3 regions of the Pasteurella oralis genome follow, and region 3 is predicted to be linked to each of the others. Evidence: riboswitches for the same ligand, from Rfam matches in the RefSeq annotation. Region 3 holds a riboswitch; each other region holds the start of a gene.
What was found. A riboswitch is a leader RNA that binds a small molecule or an ion and turns the genes downstream of it on or off. The one in region 3 is predicted to bind thiamine pyrophosphate.
Positions count from the first base shown of each region.

Region 1: it holds a riboswitch for thiamine pyrophosphate, as region 3 does, so the genes downstream of both, thiB (thiamine ABC transporter substrate binding subunit) here and thiC (phosphomethylpyrimidine synthase ThiC) in region 3, are expected to answer to the same signal.
Region 2: it holds a riboswitch for thiamine pyrophosphate, as region 3 does, so the genes downstream of both, ACFSAV_RS09815 (ABC transporter ATP-binding protein) here and thiC (phosphomethylpyrimidine synthase ThiC) in region 3, are expected to answer to the same signal.

Region 1 is NZ_JBHUFP010000015.1:75,826-81,980, forward strand. Features, by position in the region: gene thiP (thiamine/thiamine pyrophosphate ABC transporter permease ThiP) at 1-1,434, opposite strand, end outside; gene thiB (thiamine ABC transporter substrate binding subunit) at 1,439-2,443, opposite strand; TPP riboswitch at 2,482-2,574, opposite strand; gene glnE (bifunctional [glutamate--ammonia ligase]-adenylyl-L-tyrosine phosphorylase/[glutamate--ammonia-ligase] adenylyltransferase) at 2,792-5,743, shown strand; gene ACFSAV_RS08970 (class I SAM-dependent methyltransferase) at 5,787-6,155, opposite strand, start outside.
Region 2 is NZ_JBHUFP010000025.1:83,165-89,319, forward strand. Features, by position in the region: gene ACFSAV_RS09805 (DNA recombination protein RmuC) at 1-1,023, shown strand, start outside; gene ACFSAV_RS09810 (YnfA family protein) at 1,244-1,570, opposite strand; TPP riboswitch at 1,705-1,804, shown strand; gene ACFSAV_RS09815 (ABC transporter ATP-binding protein) at 1,877-2,599, shown strand; gene ACFSAV_RS09820 (ABC transporter permease) at 2,599-3,351, shown strand; gene tenA (thiaminase II) at 3,818-4,471, shown strand; gene ACFSAV_RS09830 (ABC transporter substrate-binding protein) at 4,491-5,438, shown strand; gene thiM (hydroxyethylthiazole kinase) at 5,476-6,155, shown strand, end outside.
Region 3 is NZ_JBHUFP010000007.1:38,295-44,449, reverse strand. Features, by position in the region: gene ACFSAV_RS06280 (YadA-like family protein) at 1-554, opposite strand, end outside; gene ACFSAV_RS06275 (helix-turn-helix domain-containing protein) at 736-945, opposite strand; gene ACFSAV_RS06270 (helix-turn-helix domain-containing protein) at 1,181-1,849, shown strand; gene pgi (glucose-6-phosphate isomerase) at 2,159-3,808, opposite strand; TPP riboswitch at 4,020-4,114, shown strand; gene thiC (phosphomethylpyrimidine synthase ThiC) at 4,234-6,155, shown strand, end outside.

The DNA of each region.
Region 1 (6,155 bases), on a different contig from region 3:
ATCCCCTAGAGATAAAGCGCAAGCTAATGCAAAAGCATACTTTACTGGCGAACGTAAAGTATGCCATTCAATCAAGGAAAAACGTTGCCAGCCTCGAAGATGCAGAGATTGACATAATTTTTCGTAGTAAATCATGTTGTTATTCATCGGAACTGCAAGAATTCGTAATACAAATGGCATCGCAGCTAGCGCGTTACAGCATACTACAACTATAAAAAGATGTAGTGTAGAAAAATCAATCTCACGTAATAGAATGAATAATCCAATCGCAACAACAAGCGTAGGAATAGCTAAAATTGTCGCACCAATATTAAGAATCAAATCAGAAAAGCGACGATATTCCAACCAATATAACTGCCTTGCGCATAGTAATAAAGCAAATGACAAGATTAGTGCGATAAAAGCAGAAGTTGGCGCTATCAATGCGGAATAACCTATTGCTTTCCACAGTTGAGGTTGTAACCATATAGAAAACAGCTTTGGCGAAAATAACGCGGAAAATAAAATATGCAACAAAGGTAACAATACAAAACTAGTTGCCAATATAATCAATAAAATTTGCCAAAATCTAACCGCTCTTGGTTGAGGGGAAATCCAATATTGACGACTGTGTAATGTTGTTTCTGGTACCTTAGCTAAAAAGCTACTTAACACAAATAAACCGAAGCAAAAGATAAATTGTAATAGTGCAAATAAAGCTGCTTTTGGGAGATCAAATTCAAACAGTACTGCTTGATAAATGGCAACTTCTAATGTCGTATACTTAGGTCCACCACCAAGGGTTAACACAATGGCAAAACTAGTAAAGCACAGCATAAAAATTAAAGTAAAGACAGGAGATAATTGCTGACGCAAATAAGGTAGCTCAATTAGGCGTATAAATTGCCAACCACGAATATTAAGTTGAGCAGCAAGCTGTCTTTGTTGAATGGGAATATGTTGTAATCCTTGCAAAAACATTCGAGTCGCTAATGGAATATTAAAAAACAGGTGCGCGATTAAAATACCCGTTAATCCATAGATGTTTGGTGTCCAATTAATATCTCCAATTGCCATTAACGTAGCTAACCAACCTGAACTACCATATACACCTAATAAACCAAAAATTGCTACTAAAGCAGGCAAAACAAAAGTTAATGAAAACAACTTTAAAATCAATGTATTCGCAATAAACTGTTGATAAAAAAATGCGCGTGCTAATAATGCCCCAAAAATAACAGACAACAATGCGGATAAAAATGCCTGCCAAAGACTAAATAAAATAACGTGATGCAAATACCGATCAGTCAGTAAATAATACCAACTATACTCACCTTGAATAGAAAAAACAGCAGTTAATGGAAAAACATAAAAGACAATAAGTAATAAAATCACCAAAATTCCGCCCAAATAGTGGGACGGGCGAAATTTTGGTGACATCAATAGTTGCAACATGTGATTACTTAGTTAAGGTTGTTTGCCAAACAGCGATCCATTTTTTTAGCTGTTGTGCATTAACTTGGGTAGTATCTAATACTTTCGATTGCAATTGTTTTACTTTTAATGCATCAAAATGCGGTTCAATTTGTGCGTCAATTACAGATAGCATCACATTATTTTTAACTAAATGCAGCTGAGCTTCAGGTTGAATTAAAAATGTAAGAAAATGATCAGCACAAACATTATCACGATTTATCACTTTTGCGGCTGTTTCAATTTGAAGTACGCCACCTTCAGTAAACTCTGTTGCCATGTACTGATCTTTTTGTTCAAATACAAGATGATACAACGGCGATGTACTATAACTAAGTACTAAGTCTGCCTCACCTTTTAAGAAAGCGCCATATGTATCAGACCAGCCTTTTCCTACTGTGACTGTATGTTTAGCAAGCTTTTGCCATGCTTGTGTAATTTCATGTTCAGGATAAACTTTATTCATCCAAATTAATAAACCACGTCCAACACTACTCGTACGCGGATCTTGGTAAATAATGTTTAAATCATCGCGGGTAACCAGTTCTTGTAAACTTTGCGGTGGATTTTGTACTTTTGTCTTATCATAAATAAAAGCAAATTGCCCAAAATCATAAGGTAAAAAAGTCTTATCTTTCCATATAATTGGTAACGAAAGTTGATTTAAATCGACTGTATTTGGCGCAAATAACTCGCTTTTTCTCGCTTCTTCTAATACATAATTATCTAACCCAACAACAATATCTGCTTTCGTTTTTTTCCCTTCTAAACGTAAGCGATTAAACATAGTGCCAGAATCACCAAACGCAGTGAAATTTACTTGGCATTGTGGAAATTGTTTTTCAAATGCTGTTTTTATCTTTGGACCAGCTCCCCAATCTGATGTAAAAGAGTCATAAGTATAAACATTGATAGTTTGCATTTGTGCAAACGCAGCCAATGAAAAGGTTGAAAATGCGGTTAAAAATAAAGAAGTTTTAAATTTAGACATTGTGTCCTCTCTTGTTATGGCATCAAAAAAGTACACAGTAATATTGACTGTTAGTTTCCTACGCCAGTATTAACTGCATCAGGTTCACGGGTATTATCTCAGCCATCAAAGTAGCACCCCGACTAAGTGGGTAAGTCTATAATATTTTATGAGGAAACAAAAGGTTATTTATTGATTCCTATAGCTTATATTTTCAAATAGAAGAAAAATAAAATATAAAAGAGAAACCAAAAAATTATTTGTCTAAAATTCTGGAACTTCCATCGCAAAAGTGAAAAATTACTACAGTGAAAACCGCTATTTTATGCTAAAGTCAGTCTGTTTCTTGTGTATTTAATAGGATTTCTCATGTCTTTATCTTTTAACCAATTTGATCACAAATTAGCTCAACTTGCTCAACAACTGATAAATACATTTCCTGACCAATATGACATCACGTTATTGCAACAAATTGAACTGGATAAAGACGATCTCAATAGCTCAATCGGGCAGCTTCGTTATGCTATTGCAATGTCAGACTTCTTTGCCGATGTATTGTCAAAACAGCCACACTTTTTACAACAATGTTGGCATAATCCTCCTAAGTTAGATGAATGCGATCAATATGTAGTTCGGCTAAATATCCTATTAACGCAAACTCATTCAGAAGAGCAACTTTATAAAGTCCTGCGTCAATTTCGCAATCAAGAAATGGCTAAGCTCAGTTTTTGCCAAAGTCTAAATTTAGGTACCGTAGAAGATATTTTTCTTCGTTTATCTCAGTTAGCTGAGAGCTTAATTATTGCAGCTCGAGATTGGCTCTATGTGCGTGCTTGTGAAGAAATGGGAACACCCATGGATGAACAAGGTCAGCCACAGCAGCTCTATATTTTAGGCATGGGTAAACTTGGTGGTTTTGAACTCAATTTTTCTTCAGATATTGACTTAATTTTCACTTATCCAGCTAATGGTGAAACCATCGGTGCACGAAAAAGGGTTGAAAACGCTAAATTTTTCACACGGTTAGGACAACGTTTAATTAGCGCATTAGATCAATATACAGTTGATGGATTTGTTTATCGAACAGATATGCGCTTACGCCCTTTTGGTGAAAGTGGCGCTTTGGCATTAAGCTTTGCCGCTATGGAACAATATTATCAAGATCAAGGGCGTGATTGGGAACGTTATGCAATGATAAAAGGGCGAATTCTAGGTGCAAATCCACAAGATCCTAATATCAAAACACTGCAACAATTATTACGCCCTTTTGTATATCGTCGCTATATTGATTTCAGTGTGATTCAATCTCTACGAGAAATGAAAGGGAAAATTGAACGAGAAGTGCGTCGTCGTGGGCTCAACGATAATATTAAACTTGGCGCAGGCGGGATTCGTGAAATTGAATTTATTGTCCAAGTTTTCCAACTTATTCGCGGAGGACGTGAAATCAGATTACAACGCCATGAATTGTTAAAATTGCTACCTGAGCTAGTTGCACTTGAATTGATATCGGCACAACAAAAACAAGATTTGCAACAAGCTTATGTGTTTTTACGCCGTACTGAAAATATCTTACAAGCAATCAACGATCAGCAAACACAACAATTACCCGAAAAGGAATTGGATCGCCAACGTTTGATACAAGCAACACAAGTTTTTAAGCAATGGAATACTCAATTTCAAGCAGAAAATGTCTTCTACCCTATTGATGACTGGACAAGTTTTTGCAAGCAATTACACCAACATCAGCAAAAAGTTCGTGCTATTTTTACTAACTTAATTGGTGAAGAAAAAGAAGAAATAGCAGAAGCCTTAGACTTATGGCATGACTTTCTTGATGCGGATTTAGATGAAAGTGAAATTAAGCAAGTATTGATTGAGAATCAAGTAGATGAGGCAGATTTCACCGAAATTATTCAGATATTAGTTCAATTTCGCTCTGAATTATCTCGTCGCCCAATTGGCACACGTGGGCGAGAAGTACTTACACAATTATTGCCACATTTATTACAACAACTATTTTCGCATTCTGCCTATCGTACTTTATTACCAAGAATCCTCAATATTGTCGAAAAAATATTAACACGTACCACTTATTTAGAATTATTGCTTGAAAATCCACAAGCACTTAATCAACTGATTGAGCTTTGCGCCCAATCTAAACTGATCGCAGAGCAAGTTGCACGTCATCCTATTTTGCTTGATGAACTACTAGATCGTAAAGCGTTACTTAATCCACCGCCCTATACAGAATATCAAAGCGAACTACAACAATATTTACTGCGTTTACCCTCTGATGATGATGAACAGATTATTGATGGTTTGCGCCAATTTAAACAAGCGACTTTATTACGTATCGCCTCTGCAGACATTCTCGGTGCATTACCCGTGATGAAAGTAAGTGATCATCTCACATTTTTGACAGAAGCGATCATTGAAGTAGTTGTGAATTTAGCTTGGCAGCAGGTCGCCACTCGCTTTGGAATACCTGAACATTTAACGGAAAACCAAAAAGGTTTTTTAGTCATTGGGTACGGTAAACTTGGTGGTATTGAACTAGGCTACAAATCTGATTTAGATCTCGTCTTTTTATATCAATCTGCTAACAATAGCCAAACAATTGGCGGGAAACGCAGTATTGATAGCAATCAATTTTACTTGCGCTTAGCACAAAAAATTATCAGCATTTTCAGTATAAATACGTTTGCAGGCATATTATATGAAGTGGACATGCGCTTACGTCCTTCAGGTGAATCTGGGTTGTTATGCAGTTCTATTTCCGCATTTAAAGATTACCAACTCAATGAAGCTTGGACTTGGGAAAAACAAGCATTAGTGCGCAGCCGTGCTATTTATGGTGAAAAAACGCTCCGACAAGCGTTTGAAGCTATTCGCCAAAGCGTACTTTCCGCACCACGAGAAATCAACACTCTCAAAGCCGATGTTGTTACGATGCGTCACAAAATGTATGAGCACTTAGCAAATACAGAAGAAGGGCAATTCAACATTAAAACTGACCGTGGTGGCATTACAGATATTGAATTCATCGCCCAATATTTAGTACTCGCCCATGCACCACAAAATCCAATATTGGCAACATGGTCAGACAATGTGCGTATTTTTGAGATCATGGCTGAAAGTGCGGTCATTTCTTGGCAAATTTCAGAAAGATTACAACAATGCTATGTGGAATTACGTAACCGTATTCATCATTTAAGTCTGTTAGGTTTACCTGCTATCGTACCAAATTCAGAGTTTCAATCAGAGCGAGAATTTATCCAAATGATTTGGTATGAATTACTAGAAAAGGAAGCTGAATAAATAAAGAGGCACAGATTCATCATGCTGTGCCTCTTAATCCATCTTAATCGTTCATCAAATTTGCTTCAACGAAAGAGCGGACATCCTGAACAAATTGCTTAACGACTTGTTGTTTATCCTCTTTTTCATATTGCTTACCAATACTGAAAACCCCTTCTTCGATTTTATTTAATAATAATGTGACTAACTCTGCATCCGTTTTTATACCATCAAACAACAATATAGTACGTATCTCACTGGAGGATAGGATTAATGTGTTACCAACAAAATTTGACAGCTCAACTACAGGCTTATCGGTATTTAAGTGATATTCAAAATAGCGACGATAGGTGTCTTTCAACTTAATCTTAGCTGATTGCCTAACTTCAAGCTCCCTTGCGTAAAAATCAATATGTTGATTATAAATCTCTAA
Region 2 (6,155 bases), on a different contig from region 3:
GAAAAAAGTCGTCATTTTAGTCAAAGCAATCAGACCGCGTTAGATAGCCTACTTAAACCCTTCCGTGAGCAAATTGAAGGTTTTCAAAAACGTGTGAATGAAATCCATTCAGAATCAGTAAAAGGTAATGCCGGTTTAGAGGCAGAAATAAAAAAAGTATTGCAAATCGGGCTCACTATGTCGCAACAAGCCGATAATCTGACTTCTGCTTTAAAGGGTGAAAAGAAAACGCTAGGTAATTGGGGTGAAGTACAGCTGGAACGAGCGTTACAATTGGCAGGCTTAATAGAAGGACAACATTACACTGCACAAGCACATTTTAAAGATAATGAAGGTAAACATAATTACCCCGATTTTGTGTTAAATTTGCCTGACAATAAGCATTTAATCATTGATAGTAAAATGTCATTAGTTGCTTATGAAAATGCAGTGAATACGGAAGATGAAATAACTCGTCACAGTAAATTACGTGAACATATTAAAGCGATAAAAAATCATATCGATGACTTATCACGTAAAGATTATAGCAACTTAATTGGCATGCGCAGCCCAAATTTTGTTCTGATGTTTATTGCCCTTGAACCTGCTTATATCGAAGCAATGAAAATGGAGCCAAACTTATTTAATTATGGTTACGAGAAAAATGTTATTGTCGTTTCGCACACTACTTTAATGCCTATTTTACGCACAGTTGCAAACTTATGGCGAATCGAGCGAGGGAATAGTGAAGCTAAAGAAATTAGTGCTCGAGCAGGTGACATTTATAATCAAATTTGTTTAATTGCAGAACGTTTGAATAAGCTTGGTAACAGCATTTCTACAGCCAGTACACATTACAACAGCACAGTAACCGCGCTTATTGGACAGCAAGGCTTAGTTGGAAAAGTTGAACGTTTTAAAGCACTTTCTGCAAAAGCCAATAAAAATATGCCTACCGTAGAATTATTACATAATGATATCGAGAACGAACGGTTACAAATGGTAAAAGCAGAAGAAAATCAAACCGAAAGCCAAACGAGTTAATCTACTCAATAAAAAAACAGCAGTAAATATTAACTTGTTGCTGCTGTTTTTTAACTTTATTTGATTTGTAATTCCACATACTGCTGACGAATAATGTCCTTAAATCGCTCACTCGCCAACACCCAGTCGATAGGAACGAGAGACATCCAATTAAAAAAGCTCGCGAAAAATAATAGTCGCTTTTTATCATATGCAATTTTATTTCATAAAATGACTCTCTTTAACCCGATTTCTCGGTAAACATAATTACTGCCATACCTATTAAACAAAAAGCAACGCCTAACCAATCCTGCCAGCGTAAAGGTTGACCATCAACTAACCACAGCCAAATCAGTGCTACGCTAATATACACGCCACCATAAGCTGCATAAATTCGCCCACTTGCGGTAGGATGTAAGGTCAACAAATAAACAAATAATGTTAGGCTAAGCGCAGCTGGAATCAGTAGCCACGCGCTTTTTTCTTGACGTAGCCATAAATAAGGTAACCAACAGCCAATAATTTCAGCTAATGCAGTTAAAATAAATAAACCCAAAGTTTGTAGCATAAACTATCCTTAATCATTCACTAAAATAGAATACTCTGCTGAAGAAATCATCACAACTAAATTAAATAATGTGATATTGATCACAATTCTTTAATAAATTACTTCTCTTTTTAACTAACTTAGGTAGCCTTATTGCACTTTAGTCGGGGTGCTTTACAAAATAAGTAAAGCTGAGATGATACCCGTGAACCTGATACAGCTCGTACTGACGTAGGAAACTAATTATGCCAATACTTCCCCCTTTTCTTTTATCATTTTCTATTTTTCAATTATTTTTCTTGCAACGCTGAATGAATGGTTTAAACCATGAATGCCGTTGAAATTCGTAATTTAACTTTGCGTTATAATCAAGCGCCATTATTTGCTGATTTTTCTTTTTGCTTGCCCAAAGGAAAATGGATAAGCTTACTCGGTGCATCTGGTGTGGGAAAATCAACGTTATTACGTGCGATTGCAGGATTAGAAAACACTGCTAAAACGCAAGGCGAAATTCATTTCCCACAAGGGGGAAAAGTCAGCTACATGGCGCAACAAGATGCGCTCTACCCATGGCTATCTGTTTTAGATAATGTCCAACTCATTCATCATTTGAACAACACAAAAAATGCAGCGACAATCGCTAGAGCTAAACAATTGCTGACTGCAGTAAACATGGACAACCACCAACATAAAGCCTGTTATTACCTGTCTGGCGGGCAACGTCAACGCATTGCACTTGCTCGTACGTTAATGCAGGAAGCAGAAATCATTTTAATGGATGAACCTTTCTCGGCATTGGACGCCATCTCTCGCTTACAATTACAAAATCTCGCTCATACCTTATTGAAAGATAAAACCGTATTATTTATTACACATGATCCACAAGAAGCTATTCGTTTAAGCGATGAGATTTATATTTTGCAACATTATCCTGCCACGTTATCCACTAAAATTTCACCTATAGGCGATACACCACGAGAACTCGTGCAACACGATTTATGGCAATTACAACAATATCTACTTAACCAACTGATGCAGGGTGCAATTTGATGAAGGTGATCTCCCTAATTAAAGTCGCTTTTTTAGCTTTATTTTTACTCATTTGTTGGCAAAGTGCGGTCAGTTTTTTTGCTATTCCACATTATATGTTGCCGCCACCAACAGACATCTTAACGCAACTGACCAGTCGCTATGATTTACTCTGGCAGCATGCACAAGTCACCATGTTAGAAATCGGTTTAGGATTGAGTTTGGGTGTTATATTAGGCTTAATCTCCGCGCTATTACTCAGCCTATCTCCCCATTTATCCGCATTGTTATTGCCATTACTCGTTATTTCACAAGCTATTCCAGTATTCGCTATTGCACCCTTATTGGTGCTTTGGTTTGGCTACGGTCTTGCCTCCAAAATTGCTATGACTATCTTGATTATTTACTTCCCTGTCACCGCAGCCTGTTACGACGGACTACGCAATACACCAATGCAATGGCTCGAATTAGCTAAAACCATGAAAACTTCACCCATTGCAATGCTATTTAAAGTCCGCCTCCCCGCAGCCCTTCCCTCTTTTGCCTCTGGATTACGTATCGCAGTTTCTGTCGCCCCTATTGGCGCAATTGTAGGCGAGTGGGTCGGTTCTTCGCAGGGATTGGGTTATTTAATGTTACATGCAAATGCACGCATGCAAGTCGATTTAATGTTTTCAGCACTATTTATCTTGATGCTGATAAGTTTAACACTGTATTTCAGTGTGGATTATTTACTGAATAGATGGATCCCATGGATAAGATATTTGAAGTGATTTCACTTTTCTTTGTTTGGGCAAAGATAGATCAGCAAAAGGTAAATAAGCGCTTTTGAATAGCATTTTAACAACAGCTCACTGGGTAAACGAAGCAAATAAAAATTGCATAGATTGAGGGTCTTTATTTCATAGTATTGACCTAATGGAAAATTCAACGCTACAGAAGTAGCAAAACAAGAAACAGAATAAAGTGCTTTTAAAGTGCGGTCATTTTTTTAAAAATTTTAAAATCTCACCGCACTTTTATAACCAGCTAACTCAATGAAGCCTTTGTGTAAGCTGCCTGCTTGGAAAAGGCATTTTTAAGGAAATAACATTACGTAACGAAGTGAAAGTAACTTATTTATTGTTAAAAAATTCCTTTTTAATCAAGGATAAGCTACTTAGTCGGGGTATACCTTTCTTTTGCACAAGTAAAAGAAAGTAAAGATGAAACCTTACGTTAAAAATGATAGGAAACAACATGTCTACAACACAACAACTCATCAACAACGCAAACCAATATTGGCAAACATATATTCACCATCCCTTTGTACAACAACTTGCCAACGGCACATTGCCGAAAATCTGCTTTCAACACTATCTCAAACAAGATTATTTATTTCTGTTTCAATACAACCGAGCATTGTCACTGGGGATTTATAAAGCAGAAAATTTTGTCCAAATGAAAAACGCACATGATGCAATTGGCGCATTGTTGCACGAAATTCAGCTGCATATTCAATTTTGTGAAAGCTGGGGAATTGATGAAAAAACTTTATTGAGCACTAAAGAATCTGCTGCTTGTGTGGCATATACACGCTATGTGTTAGACATAGGCATGACAAACGGTTTAGCAGAACTTTACACAGCTATTGCGCCTTGCGCCATTGGTTATGCGGTGATAGCCAAACATATCGTGGAAAGTGATATTAGTCCTAAAAATAATCCATATCAAGCATGGATTGATGCTTATTCAGGTGAAGAATTTCAAACAGCTGCACAAAATACTACTAACCTATTAGACACACTGTGCGCAAATTTAACTGATACACAGATAAAGAAATTACAACATATTTTTAATACTGCCACCCGAATGGAATCTGCATTCTGGCAAATGGGCTTAGATTTAAGTTAAACAAAGTAGGAGAAAGATGATGCAAAAATTAGTTAAAAATACACTCACTCTGGCACTCGCAATGGGAGTCAGTTTTTCCGTATCGGCAAAAGAAAAATTGACGTTATTACTCGATTGGTTCGTCAATCCAGATCACGCAGCCATTATTGTGGCGCAACAAAAAGGCTATTTTGCACAAAATGACTTAGAGGTTGAAATTATTGAACCTGCCGACCCTTCTCTTCCCCCTAAACTGGTTGCCGCTGGTAAAGCAGATTTAGCCGTTGATTATCAACCACAACTGCAAATTCAAGTTGCCGAGGATTTGCCATTAACACGCGTTGGTACACTGGTTTCAACACCACTTAATAGCTTGATTGTATTAGAAAAAAGTAATATCAACAGTTTAGCTGATTTAAAAGGCAAAAAAATTGGTTATTCCGTGAGCGGTTTTGAAGATTCTTTGTTAACTGCAATGCTTAAATCGGCAGGATTAACTAATAAAGATGTAGAAATGATCAATGTGAATTGGTCGCTTTCTCCTTCTGTTATTAGTGGTCAGGTTGATGCAGTGATCGGAGGGTTCCGTAATGTAGAGCTTAACCAAATGAAGGTCGAGAAACACCCTGGTCGTGCGTTTTACCCCGAAGAACATGGTGTACCGATTTATGATGAACTTATTTTGGTCGCTAATAAACATAACATGGCAAAAGAAAAAATTAGTAAATTTCTGACCGCACTTGAACAAGCGACAATTTACACATTAAACCATCCTGACGATGCATGGCAAGCCTATGTGACCTATAAACCAAAAGAGTTAGATAATGAGATCAATCGCTTGGCTTGGCAAGATACTTTACCTCGCTTGACATTACGTCCTCGCGCGTTAGATGGGCATCGCTATGAACGTATGGCTGTATTCTTGAAAGATAATGGGTTGACAAAGGTCGTTAAACCATTAAGTGATTATGCAGTAGAAATTAAATAATTTTTTACGAGATATCGACATAAACAACAAATTAAACATGAAAAATTACCTAACCAAAATCAAAACCCAAAATCCCCTTATTCACAATATTACCAACGTGGTAGCAGCAAATTTCTCTGCCAACGGATTACTCGCTATTGGAGCCTCGCCATTAATGTCAGCAGCAATAGAAGAAATGGACGAAGTACCTCGTATTAGCCAAGCTTTAGTGATCAACATCGGTACCTTAATGGGCAAAGAAGTAGCAGCGATGGTATTGGCGGGGAAAACTGCAAATGAAGTAGGGATTCCTGTCGTATTAGATCCTGTGGGTGTTGGTGCCACTACTTTTCGTAAACAAACAGTGGCAACACTTCTGAAAGAAGTCAACTTTGCGGCAATTCGTGGTAATGCAGGCGAGATTGCGACAATCGCGGATGTTCACTGGCAAGCTAAAGGGGTGGACGCTGGAGCAGGCGATGCTGATTTAGCCAAAATCGCACAAGTTGTTGCACAGAAATACCGTTGTGTCGCAATGATCAGTGGCGCAACAGATTATTTAAGCGATGGACAACGCCAAGCACAAATTCATAATGGTACCCCTTTATTACCTAAAATTACTGCTTCAGGCTGTTTATTAAGTGCTATTTGTGGTGCGTTTTTATCTGTGGCTCAACCAGAAGACTATTTTCATGCCATGTTAGAAGCTGCAACAACTTATGCTATTGCAGGAGAACT
Region 3 (6,155 bases):
TTTTCAGCTTGAGCAAATGCACCAAGTGCTACTGCAACACCACCTGTTGCTTTGGAATAATCACCAATTGCAATACCATCATACTGTGGATTAGCTTTATCTGCTGTAGATTTAATATCAGTTTCACGACCTAACTTGATCCCTTGTGCTGTTTTAGGATCAAAATAATTCTCCGCAGATTGATTTTCACTTAGTCCTTGTGGATCTATATTTTTTTGCTCTTTATTTGTATAAGATTTATTACCAGGATTCCAATAATTGTAAGGTCGAGAACCATCTTTATCATTGTAATTTTGATCAACTACATTATTGTCAGCCCTGCCATTAACGATAGTACCATTTACAGTTTGTTGAATATCAATATAAGCTTGGGAGGGTAACGTGATAAAGAATAATGAAGACAATATTGTTAATTTAAAATTAAACTGTGTTTCAGTTGAATGGAGATGTTTATGTAAAGTAGAAGATAATTTACTACGGCCTTTTGCTAATTCAGAAACAACCACTAAAGATTGAGTCATTATATTCCAAATGACTTTATAGATGCGATTCATAAAATTCCTTTTATATAAAAATAAATTACGGCTTAAAAATTTAATTAACTCCGTACTTTCCCCAAATACGGGGCGGCTATTCTACTTACCGATCAATATAATGTCCAAAATTAAATATAGCATTTAATTTAAAAAATATTCAAAAGACGAATTTACATACAAAACTTGTTATAATTATAATCTAATAACGTTCTGGCCATATTTCTTGTACTGGAATACCAATAAAATCAGCGATTATTTTTTCACCTTTAGGGTATTTTCGATCTAATGCATTATTAAGCGTTCTGGGATGTAAACCAGCTTGAACAGAAAGTTGAGCAAGCGAACTGCCTTTTTCCTTAATTGCAGCAATAATATATGCGCGATGCATATTCTTTTTACTCTTTTTCATTATGTGATATCCTTATGACTTAAATTAATACATGCTTCAGCACACATGTGAGTAACTGATAAGAACTATACAACCATTTTCAAAGGAACTCAATAGTTCTTTTTCAAAAAATTTATCTTCTTGATTTAATTTCAAACAGATCAATAGGTTAAATTCTCACAAAGTCAACATCAGTAGAGTTCCTAACAAGGTTTTTATGCAGAACTATCAAGAGTGGTTTTCAATTAAAGAGCTTATGGGAAAGGGATTGTATTTACCTTCATCAGATAAAGGTATTGTGAAAAAAGCAGCTCGTGAGGGATGGATAAAGCGCCAAAGAGAAGGGGTTAAAGGAAGAACATTTGAATATCATTACTCTTCATTTCCAGTTGCTGTACAAAAACAACTTGGATTATATGACGAAAATAATCCTGTGAGTAACTCTTCTTTTAGTAAAGATATCGATGAACGAACCCATCATTATTCAACGCAACTACAAGTCAGTAAAGCAGGAAATAGCGAAGATCAGGTACAAATTCCCGTTTATCAAGATATTACCCTCAATCATTTTAACATACCACCTGATGATTACATTGGATTAAGTACCCAATGGTTAAGTTTAAGAGGAATAGTTCCTAATAAACTTGCTTTTATTGTTGCTTCTGGAGATAGTATGCAGCCGACGATTCACAGCGGTGATCTTCTGCTAATTAATCGCGCGGTAATAACACCTAAAGATGGTGAAATTTATCTTATGCGTTTCGGCAAACAGCTATGGATAAAACGAATTCAAGGGCTACCAAATGGTATTCGATTAATTAGTGATAATCAGCTTATTTATCCACCGATTGAATTAGATATGGGAGAAGATAAAAATGTTGAAATTATTGGTCGAGTTGTGTTTATAGGTCATCATTTAATTTAATCGCTCAAAAAATAATTGATATTAGTTTAATTTTTATATTTCATTTATTACTTAGTTTAAATTTTATTCAGCCATATAAAAATAAGCTATTATTAAAATGTTTTTTATTATTTATCTACGAATAAAATCGGGTTAATTAAAAATGATCACTCCCTTAATTTATTTTTAATGATAGTATTATAATAAATACCAATTTGTATTTATTTTAATCTATAAAACCCTTCAGTAATAAAAAAATCTGCACTTCAATTGGATAATCAATCCCATCTTAAAGTGCAGATCTGCTATTAAATCTTATCGTTATTTAACTTAACGCCAAGATTTATATTGATTGATCAACCCATTAGTCGAACTATCATGGCTTTCAATTTTGCCATCACTAGCTAATTCTGGCAAAATGCGATTTGCCAATTGTTTGCCTAATTCAACTCCCCATTGATCGAAGCTATAAATATTAAAAATCACACCTTGTACAAAAATTTTATGCTCATACATTGCAATTAATGCGCCTAAGCTAAATGGTGTCATTTTTTGTACTAAAATAGAGTTAGTTGGTTTATTACCCGTAAAGACTTTGAATGGCACAATGTCTTTCACTTCATCTAGTGACTTACCTGCATTGATAAATTCAGCTTCAACCTCTTGCTTACTTTTACCAAAAGCCAGAGCTTCAGTTTGCGCAAAGAAATTTGATAATAATTTCTCATGATGATCAGCAAGTGGATTGTGTGTTTGCGCTGGCGCAATAAAGTCACAAGGGATTAGAGTCGTGCCTTGATGGATAAGTTGATAGAAAGCATGCTGACCATTAGTACCAGGTTCCCCCCAAATGATTGGTCCCGTTTGATAATTATTAATCTCCTTCCCATCACGATCAATGTATTTTCCATTTGATTCCATATTACCTTGTTGGAAATACGCCGCAAAACGATGTAAGTATTGATCATAAGGTAAGATAGCTTCTGTTTGCGCCCCTAAAAAATTCGTATTCCATAAGCCAACGAGCGCTAAAGTAGTTGGAATATTTTGTTCGATTGGCGCGGTACGGAAATGTTGATCCATCGCGTGCGCCCCTGCTAAAAGAGCTTCAAAATGCTCAAAACCAATTGATAATGCAATAGATAATCCAATCGCTGACCATAATGAATAACGACCACCAACCCAATCCCAGAATTCAAACATATTATGAGTATCAATACCAAATTCAGCTACAGCTTTAGCATTGGTTGAAAGGGCAGCAAAGTGTTTCGCTACATGCTGCTGTTCTTTAGCACTTGCTAAGAACCAATCACGCGCAGAAATCGCATTTGTCATAGTTTCTTGAGTGGTAAAAGTTTTCGAAGCCACCAAAAACAGGGTCGTTTCTGGATTCACTTTCTTCAACACTTCCGCGACATGTGTTCCATCAACATTCGATACAAAATGTAAATTCAAATGATTTTTATAAGGACGTAGTGCTTCAGTAACCATATAAGGCCCTAAGTCTGAACCACCAATACCAATATTAATCACATCAGTAATTGCTTTACCTGTATAACCTTTCCATTCACCTGAAATGACACGTTGACAAAACGCTTTCATTTTTGCTAATACCGCATTTACCTCTGGCATCACATCCTGCCCATCAACTAACACTGCTGTATTTGCTCGATTACGTAATGCCGTATGTAAGACAGCACGATCTTCGGTTCTATTGATTTTTTCACCTGTAAACATTGCTTCAATAGCATCAGATAATGCACATTCATTTGCTAATTGACGTAACAACGCTAATGTTTCTTTAGTCACATTATTTTTCGAAAAATCCACCAAAATCTCGTTATTAAACATCAATGAATAATCTGCAAAACGATCTTTTTCTTGAGCAAAAAGTTGCTGAATTGTCACCGCACTTTGTTGTTGGTTATGCTGTTCTAAGGCTTTCCATGCAGCAGTAGATGTTGGGTTAATGTTTTTCATAGCTTTTCCTTTTTTATGTCATATCAAATGAATGAAATAATATACTAAATTAGTTTTTTGGTTAAGAGGCAAAGGTTGAGTAAAAGCAAAGTTAAGTTTTATAAATCAATTAATTGTCTTATTTCTCTCCAAAGTCACAACTATTTTGTGATATAGCTCACATTTCTCAGTTTCTTTCTTGTTTTTTTTGTTTCTTTACTTTTATACTCTTGCCCACTTGTCGGAGTGCTTTCGAGCTGAGACCATATTGGGATCCGTCGAACCTGTTAGGTTAATACTTGCGTAGGGAACAAGTTAAAATTCATCAAAATTAGACCGCTCTTTAGTGATAAGGGAAACCTTATTTAACTAAAGCGATGAGTTCACCCCTCCCTCACTTCAACAAGCAATTTACTTTATTACACATTAAAAAGGTATATTTGCTTATGTCAAAACTTACAACTCGCCGTGAAAAACGTGCTTCAGCCCAAAGTTTCATTCAAACATTAAAAGGTTATCAGCATCCCAGCTCTTCGCGCATTTACCTGCAAGGCTCACGAGCTGATATCCAAGTACCTATGCGTGAAATTCATTTAAGTCCGACATTAGTTGGTGGTGATAAAGATAACCCGCAATATGAAGCTAATGAGTCCATTCCTATTTATGACACGTCAGGCATTTATGGCGATGAAAATCAACACATTGATGTTACTAAAGGTATCCCTGCTTATCGTGATGCTTGGATCTTAGAACGTAGTGACACTGAATACCTCACAGGATTAAGCTCAGAATATGCTAATCAACGCTTGCAAGATAACACATTAGATGAATTGCGTTTTCAGCTTAAACGTCAAGTCAAACAAGGCAAAATAGGAAAACGAGTAACGCAATTACACTATGCACGTCAAGGCATTATTACGCCAGAAATGGAATTTATCGCGCTTCGTGAAAATATGGGACGAGACAGAATTAAAAGCGGAATACTATTACAACAACATCAAGGACAGAATTTTGGTGCTCAAATTCCTCCCCATATTACACCTGAATTCGTACGCCAAGAAGTCGCCGCTGGTCGTGCCATTATTCCTTGTAACATCAATCACCCTGAATTAGAACCAATGATTATTGGACGTAATTTTTTAGTCAAAGTCAATGCTAATATTGGTAACTCTGCTGTGACCTCATCAATAGAGGAAGAAGTAGAAAAATTAGTATGGGCTATTCGTTGGGGAGCAGATACAGTAATGGATCTGTCTACTGGACGTCATATTCACGAAACACGCGAATGGATTATTCGTAATAGCCCTGTGCCAATTGGTACTGTCCCACTCTATCAAGCATTAGAAAAAGTCAGCGGTGTCGCTGAAAATCTTACTTGGGCAATCTTTAAAGACACGATTATCGAACAAGCCGAACAAGGAGTAGATTATTTTACAATTCATGCTGGCACCTTATTACGTTACATCCCAATGACAGCAAAACGCTTAACTGGCATTGTTTCTCGCGGTGGTTCAATTATGGCAAAATGGTGCCTAGCTCACCATTGCGAAAATTTCTTATATACTCATTTCCGTGAAATTTGTGAGATTTGTGCGCGCTATGATGTATCGTTATCTTTAGGTGATGGTTTACGTCCAGGATCAATTCAAGATGCCAATGATGAAGCCCAGTTTTCAGAGCTGTATACACTAGGTGAGCTCACTAAAATTGCTTGGGAATATGATGTCCAAGTGATGATAGAAGGTCCTGGACACATTCCAATGCACATGATTCAACGTAATGTTACTGAAGAACTCTCTCATTGTCACGAAGCGCCATTCTATACGTTAGGCCCTCTTACCACTGATATTGCCCCAGGTTATGATCATTTCACTTCTGGCATCGGAGCTGCCATGATTGGCTGGTTTGGTTGTGCGATGTTGTGTTATGTGACACCAAAAGAGCATTTAGGATTGCCTGACAAACACGATGTTAAACAAGGGTTAATTACTTATAAAATAGCCGCTCATGCAGCAGATTTAGCTAAAGGCCATCCTGCTGCTCAAATTCGCGATAATGCGATGTCAAAAGCCCGCTTTGAATTCCGTTGGGAAGATCAATTTAATCTTTCCCTTGATCCAGAAACTGCACGAACCTATCACGATGAAACCTTACCACAAGAATCGGGCAAAATAGCTCATTTCTGTTCTATGTGTGGTCCGAAATTCTGCTCGATGAAAATTTCACAAGAAGTGCGTGATTACGCAAAAGAGTTACAACAAATAGATGTTACTAATATAGACGAATCCCAAACTAAAGGTTTGCGTGAAATGGCAGAAAAATTCCGTGAAAAAGGCAGTGAAATTTATCATCAAAGCCAACATTTAAC